4 regions of the Arthrobacter sp. TJ-178 genome follow, and region 3 is predicted to be linked to each of the others. Evidence: riboswitches for the same ligand, from Rfam matches in the RefSeq annotation. Region 3 holds a riboswitch; each other region holds the start of a gene.
What was found. Region 3 has a riboswitch for S-adenosylmethionine ahead of AC4D2Q_RS02935 (hypothetical protein). Riboswitches for the same ligand answer to the same signal wherever they lie in the genome.
Positions count from the first base shown of each region.

Region 1: another riboswitch for S-adenosylmethionine. It lies ahead of AC4D2Q_RS07155 (bifunctional o-acetylhomoserine/o-acetylserine sulfhydrylase); the one in region 3 lies ahead of AC4D2Q_RS02935 (hypothetical protein).
Region 2: another riboswitch for S-adenosylmethionine. It lies ahead of AC4D2Q_RS06205 (methionine ABC transporter ATP-binding protein); the one in region 3 lies ahead of AC4D2Q_RS02935 (hypothetical protein).
Region 4: another riboswitch for S-adenosylmethionine. It lies ahead of AC4D2Q_RS12010 (flavin reductase family protein); the one in region 3 lies ahead of AC4D2Q_RS02935 (hypothetical protein).

Region 1 covers NZ_JBZCNK010000002.1:170,540-175,209, forward strand. Annotated here, with positions in the region: gene metX (homoserine O-acetyltransferase MetX) at 1-652, opposite strand, end outside; gene AC4D2Q_RS07155 (bifunctional o-acetylhomoserine/o-acetylserine sulfhydrylase) at 745-2,061, opposite strand; SAM riboswitch class IV at 2,132-2,247, opposite strand; gene AC4D2Q_RS07160 (VOC family protein) at 2,453-3,103, shown strand; gene AC4D2Q_RS07165 (hypothetical protein) at 3,274-4,218, shown strand; gene AC4D2Q_RS07170 (glycoside hydrolase family 2 protein) at 4,308-4,670, opposite strand, start outside.
Region 2 covers NZ_JBZCNK010000001.1:1,287,669-1,292,338, reverse strand. Annotated here, with positions in the region: gene AC4D2Q_RS06220 (LLM class flavin-dependent oxidoreductase) at 1-297, opposite strand, end outside; gene AC4D2Q_RS06215 (MetQ/NlpA family ABC transporter substrate-binding protein) at 311-1,225, opposite strand; gene AC4D2Q_RS06210 (methionine ABC transporter permease) at 1,278-1,943, opposite strand; gene AC4D2Q_RS06205 (methionine ABC transporter ATP-binding protein) at 1,936-2,730, opposite strand; SAM riboswitch class I at 2,834-2,932, opposite strand; gene AC4D2Q_RS06200 (CoA-binding protein) at 3,110-3,526, opposite strand; gene AC4D2Q_RS06195 (alpha/beta fold hydrolase) at 3,585-4,202, opposite strand; gene AC4D2Q_RS06190 (LLM class flavin-dependent oxidoreductase) at 4,241-4,670, opposite strand, start outside.
Region 3 covers NZ_JBZCNK010000001.1:621,234-625,903, reverse strand. Annotated here, with positions in the region: gene AC4D2Q_RS02955 (thiolase family protein) at 1-144, shown strand, start outside; gene AC4D2Q_RS02950 (enoyl-CoA hydratase/isomerase family protein) at 145-900, shown strand; gene AC4D2Q_RS02945 (3-hydroxyacyl-CoA dehydrogenase family protein) at 900-1,748, shown strand; gene AC4D2Q_RS02940 (tyrosine-protein phosphatase) at 1,758-2,483, shown strand; gene AC4D2Q_RS02935 (hypothetical protein) at 2,440-2,823, opposite strand; SAM riboswitch class IV at 2,839-2,978, opposite strand; gene AC4D2Q_RS02930 (LLM class flavin-dependent oxidoreductase) at 3,037-4,056, opposite strand; gene AC4D2Q_RS02925 (RBBP9/YdeN family alpha/beta hydrolase) at 4,055-4,670, shown strand, end outside.
Region 4 covers NZ_JBZCNK010000004.1:95,194-99,863, forward strand. Annotated here, with positions in the region: gene AC4D2Q_RS11995 (acVLRF1 family peptidyl-tRNA hydrolase) at 61-696, shown strand; gene AC4D2Q_RS12000 (nitronate monooxygenase) at 715-1,788, opposite strand; gene AC4D2Q_RS12005 (PhzF family phenazine biosynthesis protein) at 1,798-2,634, opposite strand; SAM riboswitch class IV at 2,740-2,858, shown strand; gene AC4D2Q_RS12010 (flavin reductase family protein) at 2,915-3,421, shown strand; gene AC4D2Q_RS12015 (hypothetical protein) at 3,933-4,586, shown strand.

The DNA of each region.
Region 1 (4,670 bases), on a different contig from region 3:
CCAGGCCCAGTCCCGCCGTCGGGGGCCTGCCGTTGTAATAGTCCCCGCCGTTGAAATCCGGATCCAGCCGGATAGCTTCCAGCTGGGCGCGGCCAAAGGCGATCTGCTCCGCCGAGCTGGCGGCGGTGCAGGCGATCACTGCGCAGCGCCGCACCCGGCCGGGTTCGGTTACCGCCCATTCCAGGGCCCGGGCGCCGCCCAGCGATCCGCCGAGCACGGTGTGCCAGGAGCCGATCCCCAGCAAATCCGCCAGCCGGGCCTCCGCGCGGACCGAATCCCTGATGGTGACAAACGGAAAGCGCGAACCCCAGGCCAGCCCCTGCGGATCAGCGGACGAAGGGCCGGTGGACCCGTAACAGCCGCCGAGCATGTTGATCGAGACGACAAAGAACCGGTCGGTGTCCACCGTTTTTCCCGGGCCCACCAGGGCATCCCACCAGCCGTCCTCGCCGCTGTCCCCGCGGGCCACATGGGTGCTGCCGGTCAGGGCGTGGGCCACCAGCACGGCATTGGAGGCATCCGGGTTGAGGGTCCCCCATGTCTCGTAGGCCAGGGAAACGGAGGGCAGATACCCGCCGGTTTCCAGGAACAGCTCCCCGATCCGGGCGTGCCGCAGCACCCCGTCCCGGGCCGGGGCGGGGTGCTGCGGCACGGCTGGCCCGGCCGGCCCACCTGGCCCGGACACGGAGCCCGGCACGGAGCCGGTTGCAGCGGTATTGGCAGAAGGGCGCGCCACGCTAACCGTTACGCTCCCTTGGCGGCCCGGAACCCGGCGTCGAGGTCCGCAATAATGTCGTCGATGTGCTCGATGCCCACGGACAGCCGGACCAGTCCGGGGCTGACGCCGGCTGCCAGCTGCGCCTCGGCACCGAGCTGGCTGTGGGTGGTCGACGCCGGATGGATGACCAGGGAGCGCACGTCGCCCACGTTCGCCACATGGGAGTGCAGGTCAAGGGCGTCGACGAAACGCTTGCCGGCGTCGATGCCTCCGGCGATTTCGAAGGAGACAATGGCACCGGTTCCCCGCGGCCCGTACTTGCGCCCGCGCTCAAACCACGGGCTGGATTCCAGCCCCGCATAGGCAACGGAGACGACGTCGTCATGCCCTTCCAGCCAGTTGGCCACCGCGACGGCGTTGCTCACGTGCCGCTCCACGCGCAGGCTCAGGGTTTCCAGGCCCTGGGCAATCAGGAACGCGTTGAAGGGTGACACGGCGGAACCGAGGTCTCGCAGCAGCTGCACCCGGGCCTTAAGGATGTACGCCAGGTTGGCGCCCAGGGCACCGTTGACGCCCAGGTCCCGGGCGTAGACCAGGCCGTTGTAGCTCTCGTCGGGGGTGTTGAAGCCGGGGAACTTCTCCGGGTCGGCACCGAAGTCAAAGTTGCCCGAATCCACGATGACCCCGGCTATGGAAGTGCCGTGACCGCCGAGGTACTTGGTGGCCGAGTGCACCACAATGTCCGCGCCCCATTCAAAGGGGCGGATGAGGTACGGCGTGGAAAGGGTGCTGTCCACGATCAGGGGGATGCCGGCGTCGTGGGCGATGGTGCTGATGCCCTCAAGGTCCAGCACGTCCTGGCGGGGATTGGAGACCACCTCGCCGAAGAATGCCTTGGTGTTGGGCCGCACGGCTGCCCGCCACTGCTCCAGGTCATCCGGGTCGGACACGAAGGTGGTCTCGATACCGAACTTCTTCAGCGTGTGCTTGAGCAGGTTGTACGTGCCGCCGTAGAGGCTGGGGCTGGCCACAATGTGGTCCCCCGCTTCCGCAACGTTCAGGAGGGCGAAGGTTTCAGCGGCCTGGCCGGAGGCGAGCAGCAGCGCCCCGACGCCACCCTCCAGCGAGGCGATCCGGTTCTCCACCGCTTCCTGGGTGGGGTTGCCGATCCGGGTGTAGATGGGCTCCAGCTCAGCCAGGGCAAACCGGTTGGCTGCCGCCTCGGCACTCGGGAAGACGAAGGATGAGGTCTGGTAGATGGGCAGGGCGCGCGCGCCGGTGGCGGCGTCGGGCTCCTGTCCTGCATGGATCTGGCGGGTTTCGAAAGACCAGTTTCCTGACATTGTTTGCTCCCTAGAACCAGGGGCCGCCCCGAGACTTCCGGCCGGAAAAAGGTAACCGGCAGCCACGTGGGACCCGCGCTTGCCCTGAATCCGTTGACGCAGGGCCAGGTCTTCACCCGGGGCACCCCACCGCGGTTGGAGGGTTGCCGGCCAGCAAGCCGGGGCTATCTGCTGGCACTCATGACCTATGCCTCCTATGAAAACGGATTAGCAGCAAGCCCGCAAGGTCTGTGACGGCTCATGTCCTGCCGTGTCGGGGCCCGGAAAAGGGTGGCGTCCCGAGCGGCACGCATGGTCAGTATGCTGTTGATTTCCGCGGAAAGCAGGTGTTCCGAGTAAATTAGGCTCCCCTAAGTCGAGAGGTGAGTCACAACGTGCCATTATGGGCCGCATGCGCTTGGACCATGTATCTTATGCCTGTGAATCCGACGGTCTTCTGGCCACGACTGAGAGGATCGCTGCCGCTCTGGGAGCAGATTTCGTCAAGGGCGGTGTGCATCCCCGTTTCGGAACCCGGAACATGATTCTGCCTCTGGCCAACCATCAGTACGTTGAAGTGGTCGAGGCCCTGAACCACCCGGCGTCGGACAAGGCACCGTTCGGCCAGGCCGTGCGCCAGCGCTCCGAGTGCGGCGGCGGCTGGATGGGCTGGTGTGTTGCCGTGGATGACCTCTCCCCCTTCGAAGAGCGCCTGGGCCGCAATGCCGTACCGGGCAACCGGAAGTTTCCGGACGGCCAGGAGCTGACCTGGCAGCAGATCGGCATCAACGGTCTGATCGCCGACCCGCAGGTGCCGTACATGCTGCGCTGGGATGACGGCACCGAAGCGCTGCACCCGTCCGCCGCGCTGCCCGGAATGCCCGGCGCCGTGAAGCTGGCCTCGCTGACGATCGCCGGTTCCGCAGACCGGGTCGCCCAGTGGCTGGGCACGCCCGTCGAAGAACCGCTGGAAAACGTGGGCGTCACGTGGATTTCACCCAAGGGAACCCCCGGCATCATGTCCGTGTCCTTTAATACGGCCGCGGGTCTCGTCGAGATCTAGTTCTCCGGCCGTTTCGGGAATTCCCGGACGGTATGGGAATTCCCGGACGGTCCGCTGCGTCCGGATTTTCCCAATGTGACCACGTTTTCCCATGGTGTCCGGTTATTGAATTATCCACAGACGTGCCTGCGTCCCTCGCGGACACAATTACCGCGATCCAGTCTTGAGGGATGGATCCCGAACTCTTTTACACCGCCGACGCCGAAACGTACGGCGAAGGGAGGCGTTCCCTGGCTCTGCGGTGCCGTGCCGGTGAACTGACCCGGGTGCGCGACGGCGTGTATATCCGAACCGAAGCTTGGCAGCAGTTGCCGGTGTGGGACCGAGAGCGCATCCGTATCCGAGCGGTGGCGGAAGGGGGACAGGTCAGGCGCGTTCTGGTTCAAGAGTCTGCAGCGGTCATCTGGGGATTGCCTGTTGTCCTCCGCTCCCCCGGCGTTTTGCTGCTGGCGACGGAGTCCTCGCGCGGCCATCGTCGCGGGGATCTCCATTGGGTCGAGCGCCGCCTGCTGGAGCCGCTAACAGTCCGGGAGGGCGTTGCAGTCACGTCCAGAGCCCAGACAGTCCTGGACATGGCTGCGTATCTGGCCTTCGACCGAGCTCTCCCGCCAATGGACCATGTGCTGCGTCGCGACTCAGCCCTCAATCTGGCTGCGCTGGATAAGGAGTCGTTGCGGGACCTTGCTCGGAAGCTTCCCACCGAGTCAAAGCGCCAGCGCGCTCTGCGCGTCATCGAGTGCGCCAATCCACTCGCCGAGTCGGCCGGCGAGTCTTATTCGCGAGCGGTGCTTCTTCGCTACGGGTTCCCATCTCCGCAACTGCAGCACCAGTTCATCACGCCGTCAGGCCGTTTCCGGACAGATTTCTACTGGAAGGACCAGGACCTGGCAGGCGAGTTCGATGGTGCCGTGAAGTATGGACGCGGCGAGAATTCCCTGGCTCCTTCTTGGAAGACGCTTACGGCGGAGAAGGAGCGTGAAGATGCCATCCGAGCAACTGGAACCACGTTTGTCCGGTGGTCCTGGGCCAACATCGCCCTGCCTCCCCATGATCCCCGCAGCCTGGTGCAGCGACTGGCCTACGCCGGGCTCCCGCGGTCACGACCCCGCGGTTAATGTGCCGGCCGTTGTGGGATTTCCCGGTCGCTTAGGGAAAACCCGACCGTTCCGCAGCATCCGGATTATCCCAAAGTGACCGGGTTCCCCTAAATGGAGCTGCAGGCGGCCCGGATCAGCCGGGCGTTGGTCTCGCGCACCGTGGCGGGGTCGATCTTCACCACCCGCCGGTCATAGGTGAGCAGCCCGTTGACTTCGTCCTCCACATCGGTGAGCTGCGTGTAGACGGTTGCAGCCAAACCCCGTGCCACCGCCGGCTCGATCTGGTGCCGGTGCAGCTTGATCCACGCCCGCCGCAGGGCTTCCCGGGTCTTGAAGCGCCGGTAACCGAATTCCTTCTCGTTGAACGTGTGACCCTCCAGCCGCAGGCTATAACCGCCGTATTCGGACAATGCAACGGCACGCCCGTCCCGCAGCCACCCGTTCCGGAGCACAAAGGGAACGAAATAGAC
Region 2 (4,670 bases), 670 kb from region 3:
CAGCAGCAGCACCGGATCATTGGCCGGCACCTGCAGTCCCCGGCGCACGTGGTAGTCCCAGCCGCCGTCGTGGTCTCCGTACAGGCCCACGACGTCGGCGAAAAAGAGGGCGTCAAACTTGGCCTCTTCCAGTTGCCGCGCCAGCCCGGTCCAGAGGGAAAGCTCATTGAAGCGGTGCTGTTCGGCGTCGGGATGGCGCCATTGTCCGCCCCGGATATGGCTGGCGGTGTTCATGAGGAACGCGTTGAGCAGCAGCCGCGGACGGCCCTGCGGATAGCGGGAACTGGGGGTGCTCATGGTGTCCTCTCGCTCAGGCACGGCTGAGCTGTTCGAATGCGGGCAACGGATCTTCGTCCCAGGGAAGCTGGAAGAACCCGTCCTGGTATCCGGCAAAGAAGTCCCGGACCTCGGGGCTCTGGATTGCGGCGCGCAGTTCCCGGGCACCCTCGCCGGCGGCGAATTCCCGGGTGCCGGCGAAGACTGAGCGGTAAGGAACCTCGTCCGCTTCCTGTTCCTCGGCCACAACCGTGGCCTCCTTGTCGATGCCGGCGTCGATCGCGGTGGACTGGAACATGAAACCGGCATCCACGTCCGCCAGGGTCTGGCTCAGTGATAACTGGTCCACCTCCACAAAGGACAGGTTCCGCGGGTTTGCGGTGATGTCCTGCTGCGAGGCGTTGACCACCGTGACGCCGTCGGACAGTTCCAGCAGGCCGTGGGCGCGGAGCATGAACAGGGCGCGGCCGTTGTTGGCGGGATCCACCGGGATGCTGATGGTCGCACCGTCGGGCAGGTCGGCCAACGCAGCGTGCCGGCGGGAGTACAGCACCGCCGGCGAATTACGGATATAGAACAGGGGCACCAGATCCAGGCCCTTGTCCCGGTTGAACTGCGCCAGATAAGCCATGTGCTGGAAGCAGTTGGCGTCCGCCTCACCGTTGGCCACCGCAATGTTGGGCTGATTGATGTCATTGACGAAGGTTGGCTGCAGCTTCCAGCCCTTTTCCGCGAGGAGCCGGCCGGCGATGCCCACCGGTTCCTCATAAACCTTCACCTGCGAGGAAATGAGACGAATGGTCCGTTCGTCGGTGCCGGCATCGGCGGAACGGAATCCGCAGCCGGCCAGGACTGGCGCGGCAGCCCCGGCAGCCGCGAGGTAGGCAAGCAGGGTGCGGCGGCTTAGTGCGGGCGGAGCAGAACTGTTTTTGGGTGTGATGGAGTGCAACGTGTCCTCTTCAAAAGTTGGAGTGCGAGCGCTGAAAGGGATCAGCGGCGGGTCATACGCGCTTGTCGGCGCGGCGGGAGATCCAGGAACCACTCAGCTGCACGGCCTGCACCAGAAGGACCATGAGCACAATGGCGGTGACCATCAGCCCGGTTTCGTAGCGGTAGTAGCCGTAGCGGATGGCGAAGTCGCCAATCCCGCCGCCGCCCACCAGCCCGGCCATGGCGGAGTAGGAGATGAAGCTGACGGTCATGATGGTCACCGAGCTGATCAGGCCCGGGCGGGCCTCGACGAGCAGTACGTCGCGGACGATCTGCAGCCGGCCGGCTCCCATCGAACGCGCCGCTTCCACCACGCCGCCGCCCAGCGAGGTGATGTTCTGTTCCACGAAGCGGGCAAAGTAGGGCACCGCGTTGATGGTCAGCGGCACGATCACGGCTGCCGTGCCGATGGTGGTTCCCACCAGCAGCCGGGTGAGCGGGATGATGGCGATCAGCAGGATAAGGAACGGAAAGGAACGCACCAGGTTCACCAGCGTGTCCAGGATCCGGTGCAGCTTGGGCCGGGGTGACAGTCCGTGGGGTCCGACGGCGTACAGCAGCACCCCCAGCGGGGTCCCCAGCAGCACAGCCAGCGGAATGGCAATGATCAGCATGGTGCCGGTCTCTCCCAGCGCGGCCAGCAGTTCGGGCCAGACCTCAAGGATGCGGTCAAACATGGAGGGCCCCCTTGCGGTGGGCTGCGGGCCGCTCAAGCCGGATCTCATCCGACACCAGGTAGCGTCCAATCGACGTGGCAGGGCTGAACCCGGGGCGCTTCAGCTCACTCAGGTTGAACTGTTCCACCACCCGGCCCTCTTCCATGACGGCAACGTTCTCAGCGATGGCTTTGATGACGTTCATTTCATGGGTGACCACCACAATGGTGATGCCAAAGCGGGCGTTGACGTCCGCCAGGTACTGCAGTACCGAGGCCGTGGTCCGGGGGTCGACGGCGGAGGTCGGTTCGTCGCAGAGCAGCACTTTGGGTTTGGTGGCAAGGGCGCGGGCAATGGCGACACGCTGCTTTTGCCCGCCGGAAAGCTTGGCCGGATACGTTCCGGCCTTCTCCGGCAGGTCAACAATTTCCAGTGCTTCCAGCGCACGTTTGCGGCGCTCGGCCGAGTTCCCGATTCCCGCGAACTTCAGCGACAGTTCAACGTTCTGGGCCGCGGTGAGATTGCTGAGCAGGTTGAAGTGCTGGAAGATCATGCCGATGCCGTGGCGGCGTTTGCGCAGCTCCAGCGGTGTGAGGCCCACCAGGTCCACTCCGTCCACCAGCACGCGGCCGGATGTGGGCCGCTCCAGCAGGTTGATGTTGCGCAGCAGCGTGGATTTGCCGGCACCGGAAAACCCGATGATGCCCTGGATGGTTCCGCGGCCGATGTTCAGTGAGACGTTGTCGACGGCGGTCAGTTGCTGCCCGCCGGTGTCAAAGACGGTTGAGACGTTCTCAATCCGGATCATGTGTTCCTCCTGGGTCCAAGCCCGAGAAGAGGTGCCGCCGCAGGCCGGACCGGCGGCGGGTGCGCCGGAGCGCACTGCAGGGGACCGGGCGAAAGCGGGTGCTTCTCCATCGGTCCTGGCGGTAGCACCCTTGCTCCGCAGGATCGCGGAAGGGTTGCTGCGGCGTCACGGAGCCAGGTCTCTCAGCCGCTCTGGATGGTTACAGGTTCCATGGTTGCCGGGGCAGTGCAGATGCGCAATCAGATGTCATGATGCGGCGAAGCATTGCGAATCATGACCTGCCCGGCGTCATCTTGGAGTTCCACAGCGGATGAGGGCGTCCGCGGCAGGGCAAGTGAAAGGTCCGGGGAAAAGAAAGTGTGCCAGGGGCGGCAGCGGGCTACAGGCCGAAGCGCGGTGCCTCGATGACCGGGCAGGTGTTCATGACAACGTCCAGCCCGGCGTCGGCCGCCCGCTGCGCCGCGGCCTCGTCGATGACGCCCAGCTGCAGCCACACGGCTTTGGCCCCCACTTCGATGGCCTGGTCAACGATTGCGCCCACGCGGGAAGAATTCACAAAGCAGTCAACGACGTCGATGTGGCCGGGAACCTCTTTCAGGCTCCGGTAGCCCTTGTTGCCGTGTACGTCGTCGCCCTTGAGGCTCACCGGGATGATCTCCATGCCCAGGTGGTCCTGGATATAGCGGGACACGCCGACGGCGGTGCGCAGCGGATTGTTGGACAGGCCCACCACGGCCCAGCGGCCCTTGTTCTTCAGGAGGGATTCGATAACTGTGGGGTCGTTGACGTGCGGCATCTGCGGTCCTTCGGCGGAGTGCTGGAATGGGGCTCCAGCTTACGCCCGGCCGGCAGAATCAGCCGAGGAAGGATTCGATGGCGTCGGCCAGGGCGGCGTCCGGCACCCGGGAGACATCGCCTTCCACCAGCTGGAACTCTCCCTCGTCCAGGGCATCGGCTGCCCGGCGGGCGAGATCGCGGGTCTCATCCCCGCTGGTGCTTCCGGCAAGGACCAGAACGGGGACCTGGACGCCGCCGAGTCCTTCCAGTTCCGTCTGCATCACCAGCAGCTCGTCCTCGCCTTCATCCAGGGCCAGGGCCGGTTCCAGTGCCACAACGCGGGTGATGACGGCGGATTCCTCGGCTGCCCGCAGAGCCAGGAACGCCCCCGACGCAAAGCCGTAGAGGTCTGCGGTGCCGCCGGCCACCTGCACCACGGCCAGCAGGTCATCGACGTCGGACTCGGCGGTGTACTCCTCGCCGAGCCCGCTCTCACCCAGCCCGCGGCGGTCATACGTATACACCGTGTGGTTCTCGGACAGCAGATTCGCCAGCGCACGGGTGCCGGAGCTGTTCCGGTCCGAGGTCAGCGGATCCACGATCACCAGCGGCGGTCCGTCACCCTGGCGGGACCAGGCGATCTGGGTGCCGTCTGCGGAAAGGGCCATTCCGGAGGCACTGGGGGAAGGTTCCATGACGGACTCCTGCTCGCGGGAGGGGCACTGCGGACCCTTCAAACGTAAGGAGACGCTCCGTCCCCGGTCAATGCCCCCGCTTGGAACCCGGTCCCGGAAGCGGCCCCCGGCTGCCCGGCCCGCAACTGACTGTCCGGCAACTGACCAACCCGCAACTTACCGGCCCGCGGCTGCCGGCGGAAGGAGGCGCCGCGGTGTTCGGAAGGCAGCTTGTCTCCGGCTCCGAACAACTTGTTGCGCAGCGTGCCCGGCGTGTACCCGGTCCGGTAGGCGCCGCGCTTCTGCAGTTCGGGCACCACAAATTCCACGATGTCCTCAAAGGTACCCGGCGTGATGGCGTAGGCCAGGTTGAAGCCGTCGACGTCGGTCTCCTCCTGCCAGCGGATCAACTCCTCCGCGATTTCAGCACCGGAGCCAACCATCCGCGGACCAAGGCCGCCGATCCCCGCGGATTCGGCGATGTCGCGC
Region 3 (4,670 bases):
CTGGGGCACCCGCTGGGTTCCTCCGGATCCCGGATTGCCATCACGCTGCTGAACCGGATGGAACGCGAGGGCGCAACACATGGGATTGCCACCATGTGCGTCGGCGTTGGCCAGGGCACCGCCATGCTGATTGAGGCCGTCTAAGTGGGAGCTGATTACTCTTCCTTCACCACATTGCAGGTCACGGAGGGGGAAGGGCGCGTCACCGCGGTCCTGAACCGCCCGGAGGTCCGCAACGCCATTGACGCCGCCATGGTCGATGAGCTGCACCTGCTCTGCGCCGATCTCGAGGAGAACCCCCGGATCCTCATCCTCACCGGCAGCGGCGGGGTGTTCGCCTCCGGTGCGGACATTGCCCAGCTGCGCGAACGCCGCCGCGACGACGCCCTGCGCGGCATCAACTCCACCGTGTTTGCCCGGATCGCCAAACTGCCGATGCCGGTCATCGCCGCGGTGGACGGATACGCCCTGGGCGGCGGGGCGGAGCTGGCCTTCGCCGCGGACTTCCGGATTGGCACACCCCGCGTCAAGATCGGCAACCCGGAAACCTCGCTGGGGATCCTGGCAGCCGCCGGCGCGGGCTGGCGGCTGAAGGAACTTGTGGGCGAACCGCTGGCCAAGGAGATCCTGCTGGCCGGACGGGTGCTGAACGCCGAGGAAGCGCTGGCCGCGCACCTGGTCACCGAGCTCGCCGAACCGGAAGACCTGCTGACCGCAGCACAGGCGCTGGCTGACCGGATTGCCCGCCAGGATCCGCTGGCGGTCCGGCTCACCAAAACCGTGTTCGCAGCCCCGGCGGATGCCCACCCCGCCATCGACAATTTGGCGCAGGGAATTCTGTTTGAATCGCAGGCCAAGTTTGACCGCATGTCAGCGTTCCTTGAGAGGAAGAAAAAGTAATGGCAGTTCCCTCCACAGTAGGAGTGCTCGGCGGCGGCCGGATGGGGGCGGGCATTGCGCACGCCTTCTGCACCGCGGGAGCCGCCGTCGTCGTCGTGGAGCGCGACGACGACGCCGCCTCCGCCGCCTACGACCGCGTGGCGTCCGCGCTGGCGAAAAGCGTTGAACGCGCCACCGTTTCCGAAAGCCTGGCCGACCTGACCGCGCGGCTGTCCGTGTCCACCGACTACGCCGCTTTTGCTGCGGCCGGGCTGGTGGTGGAAGCGGTGCCGGAGGACTTTGGCCTCAAGGGCGCTGCCCTGGCCGCGGTCGAGGAACAGCTGGCACCGGAGGCCTGGCTGGCATCCAACACGTCCTCGCTGTCCGTCACCGAGCTGGCACAAAAGCTGCAGCGTCCGGAACGGTTCTGCGGCCTGCATTTCTTCAACCCGGTGCCGGCCTCCGCCCTGATCGAAGTGGTGCTGGGCAAGCAGACCTCCGAAGAGCTGGCCGAAGCCGCCGCTTCCTGGGCCCGGGATCTGGGAAAGACACCCGTCACCGTCAATGACGCCCCGGGCTTTGCCAGCTCGCGGCTGGGCGTGGCGATTGCCCTGGAAGCCATGCGCATGGTTGAAGAGGGCGTGGCCTCCGCCGAAGACATCGACGCCGCCATGGTGCTGGGCTACAAGCACCCCACCGGCCCGCTGCGCACCACCGACATCGTGGGCCTGGATGTGCGCCTGGGCATCGCCGAGTATCTGGCGTCCACGCTCGGCCCGCGCTTCGAACCGCCGCAGATCCTCCGTGACAAGGTGGCCCGCGGGGAGCTCGGCCGCAAATCCGGCAAGGGCTTCTTTGACTGGTCCTAGCCGGCTGTCATGAGCAGCCGCGACGTTCACTGGGAGGGCGCCGCCAACGCACGGGACCTGGGCGGGATCCCGGTCGCCGGCGGCGGCGCCGTCCCCCCGGGCCGGATCTTCCGCATGGGGCGGTCCGAATGGCTCACCACGCGCGGCTGGGAACAGGCCCGCGCCGCGGGAGTCCGCACCGTCGTCGACCTCCGCAACGAAGAGGAGCAGGGACGCAGGGACACCGATCCGTTGCCGGATGCGGAGGCTGCCGCAGGAATCACGTTCCTCACCCGGCCCACGCAGGAAGCGAAGGATCCGGAGTTCACCGCGCTCACCGGCCCCTACATGGACTCCCCGCGCTTCTACCGGGAGAACCTGCGCCGCTGGCCGGAGAAAATCGCCGCTGTTCTGCGTGCCATAGCGGAGGCCGGTGACGGTGGGGTGGTGATCCACTGCTCTGCCGGGCGGGACCGCACCGGACTCATCGCCATGCTGCTGCTGCAGCTGGCCGGGGCCTCGCCCGAAGCCATTGCCGACGATTACGAGCAGGCGGTCCGCGGCATCAACGCCTTCCACTCCACGCAGCCGCATCCGCGGGAAAAACCGCTGACGGCGGAGCAGGAAGACGCGCGGGTGGCAGACGGCCGGAAGGAACTGCTCCGCGCCCTGGACGGTTTTGACGCGGAGCAGTACCTGCGCTCAGCGGGGCTTAGCCCCGCTGAGCTTGGGCGTCTTCGGAGTCGTTTGCGTTGAGCTGTTTACAGGGATGGACCCTTTCCGGCGTCGCCAAGTAGAAAAAAGAGCGCCGTGCGGGGCTGTCAAAGCCTCCGGGCACCAGCAGCGACGAATAGCGTGCGCACCACTGCACCTGGCCGTTGGAATGGGCCAGCGCCTGCGCCAGGGAGGGCAGGTCGTGGAACCACATCAGCTGCTGCTCGCCGTCCACGACCAACTGGATCAGGTCCAGATCGAGATCGACGTAGGCCTGGGCATCCACCCAGTCATCGTAAACAGCCAGGCGCTTGCCGTGAATGAGGTGGACGTTGTGGCCGGGGGTGTAGCTGATGCAGCGGGCGCCACTGGAGATACTCACAGTGTGTTCCTTTACGGTTTGTCCTTGCCCGCACCGGTTGGCCGCGGGCCGCTTCGTCATCCGAACCACCCGCCGAACAGTGGGGTTGGTGTGAGGCCAGTCGGAGCTTTTACAGACCCGGATTCCTCCGGGCATGTTGGCCACCTCTCGTGAAGCTGAGACAACCATAGCGCATGCCGGTGACAGTCGGGAACTGTCACCGGACCGGAGGCATCAGCGCCAGCCCGCCGCGGGCGCCACGTGCTTCACCAGGCTCTCCAGCAGCTGCGCGTTGTATTCCACGCCCAGCTGGTTCGGCACCGTAATAAGCACGGTGTCGGCGGCTTGGACCGCGGCATCGGCAGCAAGCTGCGCGGCGATTACATCCGGTTCACCGATGTAGCTCTTGCCGAACCGGGCCAGTCCGCCGTCCAGCCGGCCCACCTGGTCACGGGAATCCGTCTGGGCCCGCAGCCCGAAGTACCGGTGGTCGGTCTCGGTCACCAGCGGAATGACGCTACGGCTGACCGAGACAAGCCCGGTGCCTTCATGGCCGGCGTCGGCCCGCGCTTCGCGGAACACCTGAATCTGCTCCGCCTGGAGCTGGTCAAAGGGCACCCCGGTGTCCTCCGTGAGCAGAGTGGAGCTCATCAGGTTCATGCCCTGCTCGCCGGTCCACTTGGCGGTGGCCCGCGTTCCGGATCCCCACCAGATTCGTTCGCTGAGCCCAGGGGACTGCGGTTCAACCGCCAGCGTTCCGGAGCTGCCGGTCATGACCGGATCGGCTGAGGCCAGGCCTGCGCCGGCAATCGCTGCACGGAACACCAGGGTGTGCTTGCGTGCCTCGTCCGCGTCGGTGCTTCCCGCATCCGGAACATAGCCAAAGGCCTCGTAACCGCGCAGAGCCGGCTCGGGGGAACCGCGGCTCAGGCCCAGCTGCAGCCTGCCGCCGCTGATCAAATCCGTGGCCGCGGCTTCTTCCGCGAGATACAGCGGATTTTCATAACGCATGTCGATGACCGCCGTACCCAGTTCAATCCGGCTTGTCCGTGCGGCCATGGCGGAAAGCAGCGGGAACGGTGCAGCGAACTGCGGGGCGAAATGGTGAACGCGCAGGAACGCGCCGTCTATCCCCAGCTCCTCCGCCGCAACCGCCAGCTCGACGGTCTGCAGCAGGGCATCCCGGGCGGTACGGACAAAAGAACCCTGCACATCGCGGTAGTGTCCAAAGGACAGGAAACCGATTTTCTTCATGTTCAGGAACAGCACCGGTTTCGGAGGAGATATTCCCGGCTTCCGCCCGGCGGCGGCCGTCAACGGAAAGGCAGACAGCATGCACCTGACCATCGTCCCCGGCATCGGCGGTTCCAACGATGAGCACTGGCAGAGCCGGTGGCAGGCTGACGCTCCGGATATGTCCCGGATTTCGCCGTCGTCGTGGGACGACCCGAACTTGGAGAACTGGATGGATGCGCTGGATGCTGCCGCCGGGTCCCGGAACGGCGACACCATCCTGGTGGCCCACAGCCTTGGCTGCCTGGCTTCCGCGGAGTGGCTGCTGCGCAATCCGGACGGCGCCCGGGGCGTGCTGCTGGTTGCGCCGCCGGACCCGGCCGAGCCCGCCTTCCCGGACACCGCCGGCTCATTCCGCGATCCGAGGCTGGAACCGCTGCCGGTGCCCGGGCTGCTGATCGCCAGCGAGAACGATCCCTACTGCACGCTGCCCGGCGCCCGGCTGCTGGCCCAGGCCTGGAACATTCCGGTGATCGACGCCGGCCCGCTTACCCACATCAACGATGAAAGCGGCATCGGGAACTGGCAGCAGGGCCGGGACCTGCTGACCGCCTTCGCCGCGGGACTGGGCGTTT
Region 4 (4,670 bases), on a different contig from region 3:
CCGGCAGGCGCCGGACGCTGCGACACGCTCGGTGGGCAGCATCACCAGGAGAATCGCGATATGCCCGCCACACGCCACACCTTCGTTTCCGCGCAGCGCCTGCCGGGCTGGCTGGACCGTCTGGCCTCCGGGAACGGTGCGCTGGACATCACACCCGAACACGGCGGACTGCACGTCCGCGCCGCCAACGGCACCGAAGCGGATCTGCGGGCGCCCTGGCCCGACGACGGACGCCCGGGACGCGGGACCAACGACGTCGAACGCCTGGTCTCCCTGGCCGGCCAGTCCCGCACCCTCGGGATCGTGCTGCTGCGCCGCGGCGGGTACGCCGCCGGCGTGGCCCGTGAGGGGCTGCTGCTCGCGTCCAAGGCCGGCAACCGGTACGTACAGTCCCGGACCGCGGCCGGCGGCGGGTCGCAGCAGCGTTTTGCCCGGCGCCGGGCCAACCAGGCGGACGCGCTGGTGGAGACCGCCGCCGAGCAGGCTGCGCGGCTTTTCGCCGACCATCCGCCGGAATACCTCGTATTCGGCGGAGACCGGTCGCTGACTGAACTGCTGGCCCGGCAGAAGGTATTTGCTCGGTGGAGCAGCCTGCCGCGGCTGCAGCCCCTCGATGTCCAGGACCCCAAGCTGGCCGTACTGGCTCAGGCGGCGAAGGATGCCTGCTCGGTTTCCATCCGGATTACGGTGCCCTGAGGCTTCCGTCCTGCAGTCTCACCCGGGGAACAACCGGCGGACGCTGGCCTGTGCGGGCTCTTCAACCGCGTGCCGGTAGCCTGTTCCCGCCCACAGGCTCACTCCCTCGGGGTCCCCGGAAGCCGCTGCTGCTGCACGGAGCGGCCCGGTGATCTGGTTCAGAAACGGATAGGCGTCCGGGGCATCCGGATGGGCGCGCATGAAGCCGTTGGTCAGTCCGCGGGCCGGACGGCCGGAGAAGGCACGGGTAACCGAGGTGCGCGGGTCCCTGTGTCCCAGCACGGCATCGCGGAGGGCAGTCCGGTGCACCACGGAGGTGCCCGCCTCATTGGCGAGCAGCAGCAGGGTTCCCACCTGAACCGCCGAGGCCCCGGCGGCGAGGGCCGCAGCGGCACCGTGCCGGGTGGAAATTCCGCCGGCAGCCACCAGCGGCAGCGGGCAGGCATCCCTCACTGCACCGAGGAGCTCCGGCAGCGCAGCTTGTCCGGGGACTGCGGCGCTGTCCAGGGTTCCGCGGTGCCCGCCGGCCTCCGGACCCTGCACACACAGCAGATGCGCACCGGCTGCGGCGGCGGCACGGGCCTCATGTTCGTCGGTGACCGTCACCACCGTGCAGATGTCCCGTCCGGCAAGCTCCGCGAACACGTCGGGCCCCGGCAGCCCGAAGGTGAAGGACACTGCGGGAACCTGTTCCCGCAGGACCAGCTCCAGTTTGGCGTGCCAGCCGTCGTCGTCCTGCGGATCGGGAAACCCGGGTTCGGGAATTACCGTTCCGGCCGGAGCTTCCCGGGCTGCGGCCAGGCTTTCGCGGTAGGCCAGCGAGGCCGCGAGCTTTCCGGCCTGCTTCTCCTCCGACGTTGCGGCGTACGTATTGGCATGATCAGGCACAAAGATATTCACTCCGAAAGGCCGCCGGGTCGATTGGCGGGTCCGGGTGATCTGATCGCGGACAGCGGCAGGGCTCTTATAGCCGGCCGCCAGGAAGCCGAGTCCGCCCGCATTGCTGACGGCCGCGGCCAGCTCGGGTGTGGAGGGACCTCCGGCCATCGGCGCGCCGAGGATCGGAAGAGACAGCGAGTCCAGGGTGAACATGGTTCCCGCTTACAGCGTGAGCGTGCCGTCAATGCAGGTGACGGTGGAGCCGCCCACCCAGATTTTGCCGTCGCGCGTGAAGACCCGCACCCGGCCGGAGCGCTGGACGGCAGTTCCCTGCGTGACGACGTAGCGTTCGGGCGCCAGTGAGGCTCCGATCAGCCACTGGGCCAGGCCAGCATTGAGGCTTCCGGTCACCGGATCCTCGGCAACGCCCAGTCCCGGCACGAAGGCGCGCACTTCAAAGTCCGTTTCAGCGTCCGCCGGCTGCGCGCCGATCACTCCCACGCGCAGGTTGCCCATGATGGTGGGGTCCGGTCTCAGGTCCAGGACAGTCGCGGCATCGGGCAGCAGGAGTCCGAGCCAGCCGGGTCCGTTGTCAATCCAGTTGGAAGCCAGCACCTGCCCCGGTTCCAGGTTCAGGGCACGCCGCGCCTGGTCCAGGATTTCTTCCTCCAGCGGGCCCGAGCGCTGCAGCGGCGGGGCGGCAAACGCGGCGATGCCGGCATTGGCGTGCAGCGTCACCAGGCCTATGCCGCATTCCTGGACAACGACGTCGGGATAGCGGCGCTTGGCCCCGGTCTCCAGCCACGCGTGGCATGTTCCCAGAGTGGGGTGTCCGGCGAACGGGAGTTCCCCGCCCGGGGTGAAGATCCGCACCCGGTAGTCGGCGCCGTCCACCGTGGGCGGCAGCACGAACGTTGTTTCGGACAGGTTGGTCCAGCGTGCGAAGGACGCCATTTCCGCGTCGGTGAGTCCCTCCGCTTCCAGCACCACAGCCAGGGGGTTGCCCAAATACGGTTCGCTGCCAAAAACGTCCACCTGTTTAAACCACCGCTGTCTCATGGTGAAAACTGTATCCCTTTGGGTGCGGGAGTTTTATGAAGCGGAGTTTTACGAACTGTGGCGGGGGTTTGCGCGGCTGTGCTGCCGGACCTACCGTGGAACCAGAATCATGAGTTCCAGCCACAGGCCCTGGCCGGCTGGGCGGCAACCCTCTCGCCGTAGCGGGGTGCTCCAGGTGACGATTCGGCCGCCGGTTGTTCCAACCGGTCCGGCAAGTACTGCGTTTCGCTGCCGTGTTCGTCGCGGCGGCCGGACGCTTGAGGCAGAGGACCATTTCCGCATGACTCTCACAACCGACCTTCAGCCCGCAGCCCTGCGCCGGGCCTTCTCCCGATTCCCCTCCGGCATTGCCGCTCTGTGCGCCGTGGTGGACGGCGAACCGCAGGGCATTGTTGCTTCATCCTTTACCGTGGGCGTTTCCATGGATCCGCCGCTGGTGCTGTTTGCCGTGCAGAACACGTCCCGGACCTGGCCGCTTCTGCGGGGCGCGGCCAGGATCGGAGTCTCCGTTTTGGGTTCCGGGCACGAGGGCATCTGCCGGCAAATTGCGTCCAGGTCCGGCGACCGTTTTGCCGGCCTTAACCTGCACACTGACGACTCCGGCTCCCTGTTCCTGGACCGGGCTGCCCTGTGGCTGGAGTGCTCCGTGGAGACCGAAATTCCCGCCGGGGACCATTCGGTGGTGCTGCTGCGGGTGCACGGCCATGCCGCCCACGACGATGCCCATGAGCCGCTGGTCTTCCACGGTTCAGCGTTTCGGCACCTGGGTGTCCCGTCCTTCGCCTGAGTTCGCTGGGCAACACCGGCAGGAAATCCCAGCCGGTTTGGGAAATTCCGGCCACTTTGGGAAATCCCTCCGGTTTGGGAAATCCCTCCGGCTGCGAACCGGTTGATTTATCCCAAACCGGAGGGAACCGGACTAACCGGAGGGGAAACAGCCGGCCAGGGACAGTCGGCTTCGACAGTGGTGGTGCCGCTGCTGCACGTCCATGGTCAATGCCTCACACGACGATGCCCACGAGCCCCTGATATTCCACGGTTCAGCGTTTCGCCGTCCGGGTGTTCCCGAATTCGCCTGACCGGCAGAAATGTGTCGGCACCGGAAATACCGGGCCGGGAATTGTTCCACGGGTTTATGACAGCGGCCGCCCGTTACCAATCCTTTACATACGGATCCGGGTCCACTATCGTTCTTCGGATTACTTCGGAAGGAAGTAGCGGAGATGACCAGAAACAGAAATGCCAATGGAACATCACGGACTAAGGCAAGGCCGGGCAGAGCGTCGGATTTGCCGTTTATGCATAAGGCCCTGCTTCCCGCAGCGGTGCTGGGCTTGGTGCTGACAGGGTGCAGCGCCCAGGAGGAGCCCGAGGCCGTTTCCTCGAAACCGGCCACATCGTCGGCCACTGCCGAGGAGACCGCCACGGCGTCCCCCTCAGCCCGTTCTTCCAGCCGGAGCAGCATCGGCGTGGAACAGCCCCCCGGAAGCACGGAGCCTCCTGTCCCCAATGACCCGGCCATGACGGCACTGTTCCGGGCGGACAATCCCATCAGTCTTGAGAGCTACTTCCAGCAAAACCCCAAGTGGCGTCCGCTCAACGCCAACCTTGTGCTCGAGGAACCCGGGACCTGGAGGAGCACCTTCGATCTGCCGAAGGTGGAACCGGGGACCAGCTTCAGCGTGTTCCTCACCTGCAACCAGCCCGGGGATTACAGCATCGAGGTACTGGACGCTGATTCAAGCCCAGTTACCACTTCCAGCAGCAGCAACTGCAATTGGCCGGTTCTCACGTCTTTCGAACACATCGTCACACCGGAGCAAACCCCGGCATCCATTACAGTGGACGGGCCGGACGGAGATTACTGGCTTGTTGTCTATAATCTGCCGGTCCCCACTATGGCGCCCGAAACTTCCATGGGGCCCGCAACTGCGGCACCCGCACCGGGCTAAAAAAGGCTGTCGGAATAAATCACCGAGAATTACCGGTGCGTCGAAATATGAAGCCGAAATATGAAAGTGCCCGGCCGCATCAGC